DNA from 2 places in the Salinivibrio sp. PR6 genome. Region 1 is predicted to be linked to the other one. Evidence: riboswitches for the same ligand, from Rfam matches in the RefSeq annotation. Region 1 holds a riboswitch; the other holds the start of a gene.

Region 1 (3,442 bases):
CGTTAACCAAATATAAGGAGGCCTTATGTCAGGCATACACACTCATACCGGCATTGTTGCCCCGTTGGATGCGGCAAACGTCGATACCGATGCGATCATTCCTAAGCAGTTTTTGCAAAAAGTCACCCGCACCGGCTTTGGGCAGCACCTGTTTCACGATTGGCGCTTTTTAGACGATGCGGGCCAGCAACCGAACCCCGAGTTCGTGCTTAACCAAGCACGTTACCAAGGCGCGAGCGTCTTGCTCACCCGCGAGAATTTTGGCTGTGGCTCATCCCGCGAGCATGCGCCTTGGGCGCTGGATGATTACGGGTTTAAAGTGATTATCGCCCCCAGTTTTGCCGATATTTTCTATGGCAACTGCATCAACAACCAAATGGTGCCGGTGACCCTTGAAGAAGGCCAAATCGATGCTTTATTTACGTATGTGGCGGAAAATGAAGGCGCGACTGTAACGCTAGATTTGCCCGCCCAAACCATTCGAGCCGGTGAACACTGCTTTGCCTTCCAGATGGATGATTTTCGCCGTCATTGCCTGTTGGAAGGGTTAGATAGCATCGGTCTGACGTTGCAGCACGAATCCGATATCTCACGCTTTGAAAAACAAATACCAGACTTTTTGGTGTAATACGCCCTCCAAGAACGCCAATAAGCGCGGTGTTACCCGTACTTATTGGCGCTTCAACCCATTTTTCCATCCTCAATGAAACCAACCGCTGACTCGCTTGGTCTAGTCTCAAAGAAGGTTTGATCGCATTAAGGACTGGCAATGCAAAAACATTTGATAATTCTGCTCTGGTTAGTGTTTCCGCTCATCAGTCAAGCCGCGCCCAAAGCGGATTACTGGGCAATGTGGGATGCCCATAACCCTGACAGCCAAGCCACGTTTACCCATCACAGCTGGCAAGTATTACTGGATAAGTATTTGCAATCTCAGGGGCAGCACACCTTATTTAACTATGCCGCGGTCACGGATAACGACAAAGCAACCCTCGACCATTACATTGACATGCTCACCGCGCGCGACCCACGTACCCTGACCAAAGACGAGCAATACGCGTATTGGGTTAACCTCTATAATGCGGTCACGGTAAAACTGATTATCGCCGAGTACCCGGTCCGTTCCATCACCAAACTCGGTGGGCTATTTAGCTTTGGCCCTTGGGATGATGAAGTGGTTACCGTCGCTGGCGAGCCGCTCGCTTTAAACGATATCGAACACCGGATTTTACGCCCGCTTTGGCAAGATCCGCGTACCCACTATGCGGTCAACTGTGCCAGCCTTGGCTGCCCTAATCTTCAGCCACAAGCCTTTCAAGCAAGTGCACTTGATGCACAGCTCGAGCACGCCGCCTATACCTTCATTAACAGTGATAAAGGCGTGAGTCAGCAAGGGGGAAAATGGCAACTTTCCTCAATTTATGAATGGTTTGAAGCTGACTTTGGTGGCGATAAGCAAGGCGTGATCGCTCACATAAACCAGTATCGCGATATTCCATTGCCACAAGAGGCAACATTGGAATACGACTACAACTGGGACCTTAACCAACTCGGCAACTAAAAGGCTTGGTTAACCCTAAGCCAATCAGTACAATACCACCGTACTCATTGGGGAGCCTCACGGCTGAGATTGCGCACTGCGCTAGACCCATCGAACCTGATCCAGCTAACACTGGCGTAGGGATTGAGACTTGATGTTGCCATCAACTTGCCTCAACACCCACGCCCAACTTAGGAGCGTGCTGTGAAAGTTTTTACCTCTGTTCTCACTCTGGTTTCTTTATCGCTATTATCACTCGGCGCCCGCGCCGCGGACCCGCTTACTGTCTATACCTATGACTCCTTTATTGCTGAATGGGGGCCGGGGCCTAAAATTAAAGCGAAATTTGAACAGCAATGCGATTGCCAGCTTGAGTTTGTGTCTCTCGACGATGGGGCCGCCTTACTTAATCGCCTGCGCATTGAAGGAGAAACCACCCAAGCCGATATCGTACTCGGTATGGATACCAACTTAATGAAAGAAGCCGAGCGCAGTGGGATTGTTGCCGAGCACGCGGTCAATACCGAGCGCCTGCAAGTGCCTGGCGGGTGGGATAACAAATACTTTATCCCTTACGATTACGGCTATTTTGCCTTTGTGTATGACACTACTCGTTTGCTCGACCCACCCAAAAGCCTCAAAGCCTTGATTGAGGAGCGCGATGACATCAGTGTGATTTACCAAGATCCGCGCGTATCAACGGTCGGCCAGGGGCTAATGCTTTGGATCCAAAAAGTGTACGGCGATAATAATCAACAAGCATGGCGCGATCTTGCCGATAACACGATCACTGTGACCAAAGGCTGGACCGAAGCTTACAACATGTTCCTCAATAAAGAAGCGGACATGGTGCTCTCTTACACCACCTCGCCGGCTTACCACTTAGTGGCCGATGAAGACGATCGCTTTGCCGCCGCCATGTTTGAAGAGGGGCACTATATGCAAATCGAAGTCGCCGCTAAATCAGCCTATACCGATCAGCCGGAACGTGCGGATGCGTTTTTACAATTTATGCTCAGTGATGCGGCACAGTCGGTGATCCCAACCACTCAGTGGATGTATCCGGTCACCGATGTCAACTTGCCTGATGCCTTCTACACCTTGGACAAACCGCAAGAGAGCTTGCTGTATCAGCCTGATGAAGTGATGGGCAATCGCCAGCAATGGGTGCGTGACTGGCAAACCGCGCTGGTTGAATAGCCAAGATGCTCAACCCTTCTCGAACCTGGCCGGGCAGTATTGCGGCCAGCTTGGTCGTGGCTTTGATTGGCAGCGCACTCTGGGCGTTATTCTCTCACAGCCACGATTTGTCACTTGCCTCCTTATGGCAAGATACCTACTTGCGTCATGTCACCTACTTTAGTTTTAAACAGGCCGCGTTATCCGTTGTACTTAGCGTTGGGCTAGCAGTGCCAGTCGCTCATGCGCTGTCTCGCCGACAATTTCCAGCAAAGGCATGGCTGCTGAAGTTATTCGCCATGACCTTGGTGCTGCCGGTCTTGGTGGGAGTATTTGGACTGGTTGCTATCTATGGCCGTAGTGGCTGGATTGCACAAGCTTTCGCGCACTTCGATGCGGCTATGCCGTTTTCTATTTATGGCTTAAGTGGCATTTTACTCGCCCATGTGTTTTTTAATCTCCCTTTTTCCGCCCAATTAATGGTGCAAGCCTTAGAGGGGATCCCAGCGGATCAACGCCGTCTTGCTACCCAGCTAGGGCTCAAAGGCTGGCAACGTTTTAAGCACCTAGAATGGCCGTATCTACGCCAAAGTTTGCCTCATATCGTGGGGCTAGTATTTATGTTGTGCTTTACCAGCTTCGCGACTGTCATGGCACTGGGCGGCGGGCCGAAAGCGACGACCATCGAGCTGGCCATTTACCAAGCCATTCATTTTGATTTCG
Region 2 (3,442 bases), on a different contig from region 1:
TCAAGCGCTATGCCGAGGGGCGATAGATTATATCAGCAAGCCGTTTGATTATGACGAAGTGCTTCAGCGTATTCACAACCTACTGCAGTTACAGCTTAAAACATTGAAAGAGCGTGACCAAGCTGCGCGTTTGCAAATGTTGGTGAACAAACAAACCGCCACGTTACGCGCTCTTTCTCTTACCCACCCATTGACAGGTCTCCCCAATCGCCGAGCCTTATTGGATGCAGCGGAGCGACAATTGATGCGAGGGCCGGTGACGGTGTTGATGATTGCGCTTGATGGGATGGAAGCGGTGACGCAGCATCAAGGGCATTTAATGACCGAAGCCCTGTATAAGCACATTGCTGAGCTGCTGGCGAACAGTGCGGTGGCGCGATCGCATCGAGTGGGGGTTTGGGACAGCTCGAGATTGGTGATGCTGATAGAGGGAGACGGTAAAGAGGCGGCGAAAAAAGCAGCGAGGATTCACCGACTCATCAGTGGTCATCATACCCTCGAAGGGCGACTGATGTTCTTGCATTGCCATATAGGGATCAGCCGTGCTGACTCGGAAAGCGCCGATGTGCCGCAGTTGTTTCGCCAAGCGATCCTGGCTATTCCGACCGATGATCAGGCTGTCGGTGAGTATCAGCCCGAGCTAGACAGTAAAGCGCAGCGAGAGCACTTGATCCGTACTGAGCTTGGCTCGGCCTTGCAAAGCAATCATCTCTCCTTGGTCTATCAACCTAAATGGCGGCTTGATGGGGGCCTGCTGGTGGGCGCAGAAGCACTACTGCGCTGGCAGCATCCAGCCCTAGGGGCGATAAGTCCCGCCGAATTTATTCCCATTGCCGAGCGCAGCGCCGATATGATGCAACTTGGCGATAAAGTACTGGCGATGGCACTGGAGGCGGTGGCGCAATGGCGCGTAAAGGGCCTGACTGATGAGCACTTTCATCTGTCAATCAATGTCTCTGCCCAGCAACTCCGGCATGGTTTTGCCGAGAGTGTGCTGGCTCGCTGCCATGCGACAAACACGCCGCCGGCGATTATTCAATTGGAAGTCACGGAATCGGCACTGATTCAGCAAATCTCGGTGGCATTGCGCGAGCTACAACAGCTGCGGGATGCCGGGATGCATATCGCGTTGGATGACTTTGGCACTGGTTACAGCTCGTTAAGTTACCTTAAGCAACTGCCAGTAGACTGGGTTAAACTCGACCGCAGTTTTATTCAAGATTTGGCCACCAACGCCAGTGACAAACACTTGGTGGGTAGCGTGATTGAGTTAGCCCATGGCTTTGGTCATGGCGTGGTTGCCGAAGGGGTGGAAGAAGTCAGCCAGCAGCAGGTGCTACAGACAATTGGCTGCGACCAAGTGCAGGGGTTTTTATATGCGCGGCCGCTTATCCAAGATGGATTCGAACAACTGCTTAAAACCGCCCAACAAGGCAATACGACCATTAACCATTACGAGAATGTGTAAACGCGCCATCAGAAACATCAGACTTGCGCTTTATCATTAAGGTTTATATTCTGACCGTGTTAGTCGGGGAGCAAGTGATTGCTGAGACTGCGAAAGCAGGACCCGTAGAACCTGATCCAGTTAGCACTGGCGGAGGGAACTGACACGTTCAGCACACGAAGTGGCGCATTCTGGCTCGCTTTGTCTCCTTCCGCCCCTGATGATTAAGGGGCCATTATGAACCTATCTCCACCTGTTATTCTTACCATCGCCGGCTCAGACAGCGGTGGCGGTGCTGGCATTCAAGCCGATATCAAAGCGATTTCAGCCACCGGCGGTTATGCGTGCTCGGTGATCACCGCGTTAACCGCGCAAAACACCTGTGGCGTTGAGGCCGTCTCGGCGGTTGATCCTGGTTTTGTCCGTGCCCAGTTAGAGGCCGTTTTGTATGATATGCCGGTGCGTGCAGTGAAAATTGGTATGCTCGCCAACCAAGCGGTTATTCGCGAAGTGGCCGCCGTGCTGGCGCGATCGCCTCACTTACCGGTGATTTTAGATCCCGTGATGGTAGCCACCAGCGGCGATCCTTTGTTGGATGAACACGCCATGACAGCGCTGATTGAAGCGCTGATCCCGCGAGCAACCGTGCTCACCCCCAACCTGCCTGAGGCGGCGCGATTAACCGGTCAGCCTGTCCCCACCTCCATTGAGCAAATGCATGCGTTAGTTCCAGCCCTACGTCGGCTAGGCTGTCCTTATGTGATGCTCAAAGGCGGGCATTTACATCACGCCCCTGAAAGCGTGGATGTGTGGATTAGTCAAGATACCTGTCAAACCCTGAGCGCCCGTCGGGTTGAAACCGTTAATACACACGGCACAGGCTGTTCACTGTCTGCGGCGATGGCCTCTTATTACGCGCAGGGAATGACGCCCATTGAAGCCGGGCGGGCGGCTAAGCAGTATTTGACAGAGGCTTTAGCGCATAGTCAGCAGTTAAAGGTGGGAAGAGGCGCGGGGCCTGTGCATCATTTTTACGCCTACCCAGTCGAAGCGTGTCATTCTGATGCACAAGAAACCTCGGTGGTCGAATAGACCGTTTTTTCGCGAATAGGGCACGTAAAGCCAGTCCGCCGCCTCCATCTTGGCGGCGGCGGACTGCTCCGGAAGGGTTAATAGCCAGTGTCGCGTGTGATAAATGGTGCCCGAATCACGCCGCCGACCAATGCGGTAAACGTTCAGCGGCAATATAGAAAAGCCTATCGCCGGGGGCGACTTCGGTTTGCAAGCTGGGGTTAAGGGTAATGCCTTCACCTTTGTCGATACCAATTAAGGTTGTATCGTATTCATGCTTTAACTGATTGAACAAGGTACCCACATCCGTCTTGCTCGCGTTAGTCGGGTAGCGCGCACAATACTGTGTCATCCCTTGTGCGGTACTCAACAACTCGTGATGCAACTGGCTGGAACCCGGATCAACAGCGGCTTTCGCCAGCATTTCTACGGAAACAGACGGTACACATTCTGCGTGTGGATAGTGTTGTTTGAGTATTTGGCTCAGCGCGTCGTCTTGAAAGTAGGCGAGCAGATGCGCTGACGGATTTTTATGCGCGCAGAACAGGGCCGCAGATAGGGTAATATCGTCTTCTGGGTTGTCGATAATAATGCTCGAAGCACTATCAATCCCCGCACGCGCAATTCCCTCTGCATCGGTAAAGCTGGTGACGCGCACAAATTCCACCTCGCCGGGGAGCGGATTTTCCATTTCGGGACGTACGCAAAGCACAATTGGACGATCGCCATGCACACCGCTTTGTAGTAGACGAATGAGCTGAATGGTGCGTTGACCATTCCAGCCCAACACCAGAATATGATTTTTCACAGTAAGACTCCGTTTTCCTTGTAATCCACGTCGCCAATAATCCACTAAGGCACTGGTCACATGCCCAATCACAACGGCGAACAGCCCTAGCCCACCGGGAATAATCCAAAAGGCGG

What was found. Region 1 has a riboswitch for thiamine pyrophosphate ahead of thiB (thiamine ABC transporter substrate binding subunit). Riboswitches for the same ligand answer to the same signal wherever they lie in the genome.
Region 2: another riboswitch for thiamine pyrophosphate. It lies ahead of thiD (bifunctional hydroxymethylpyrimidine kinase/phosphomethylpyrimidine kinase); the one in region 1 lies ahead of thiB (thiamine ABC transporter substrate binding subunit).

The regions. Positions count from the first base shown of each region.
Region 1 is NZ_MUFA01000008.1:11,434-14,875, forward strand. Features, by position in the region: gene leuC (3-isopropylmalate dehydratase large subunit) at 1-16, shown strand, start outside; gene leuD (3-isopropylmalate dehydratase small subunit) at 26-628, shown strand; gene BZG72_RS08810 (DUF547 domain-containing protein) at 770-1,561, shown strand; TPP riboswitch at 1,600-1,701, shown strand; gene thiB (thiamine ABC transporter substrate binding subunit) at 1,745-2,740, shown strand; gene thiP (thiamine/thiamine pyrophosphate ABC transporter permease) at 2,746-3,442, shown strand, end outside.
Region 2 is NZ_MUFA01000003.1:47,234-50,675, forward strand. Features, by position in the region: gene BZG72_RS02895 (putative bifunctional diguanylate cyclase/phosphodiesterase) at 1-1,468, shown strand, start outside; TPP riboswitch at 1,523-1,623, shown strand; gene thiD (bifunctional hydroxymethylpyrimidine kinase/phosphomethylpyrimidine kinase) at 1,685-2,539, shown strand; gene BZG72_RS02905 (potassium channel family protein) at 2,655-3,442, opposite strand, start outside.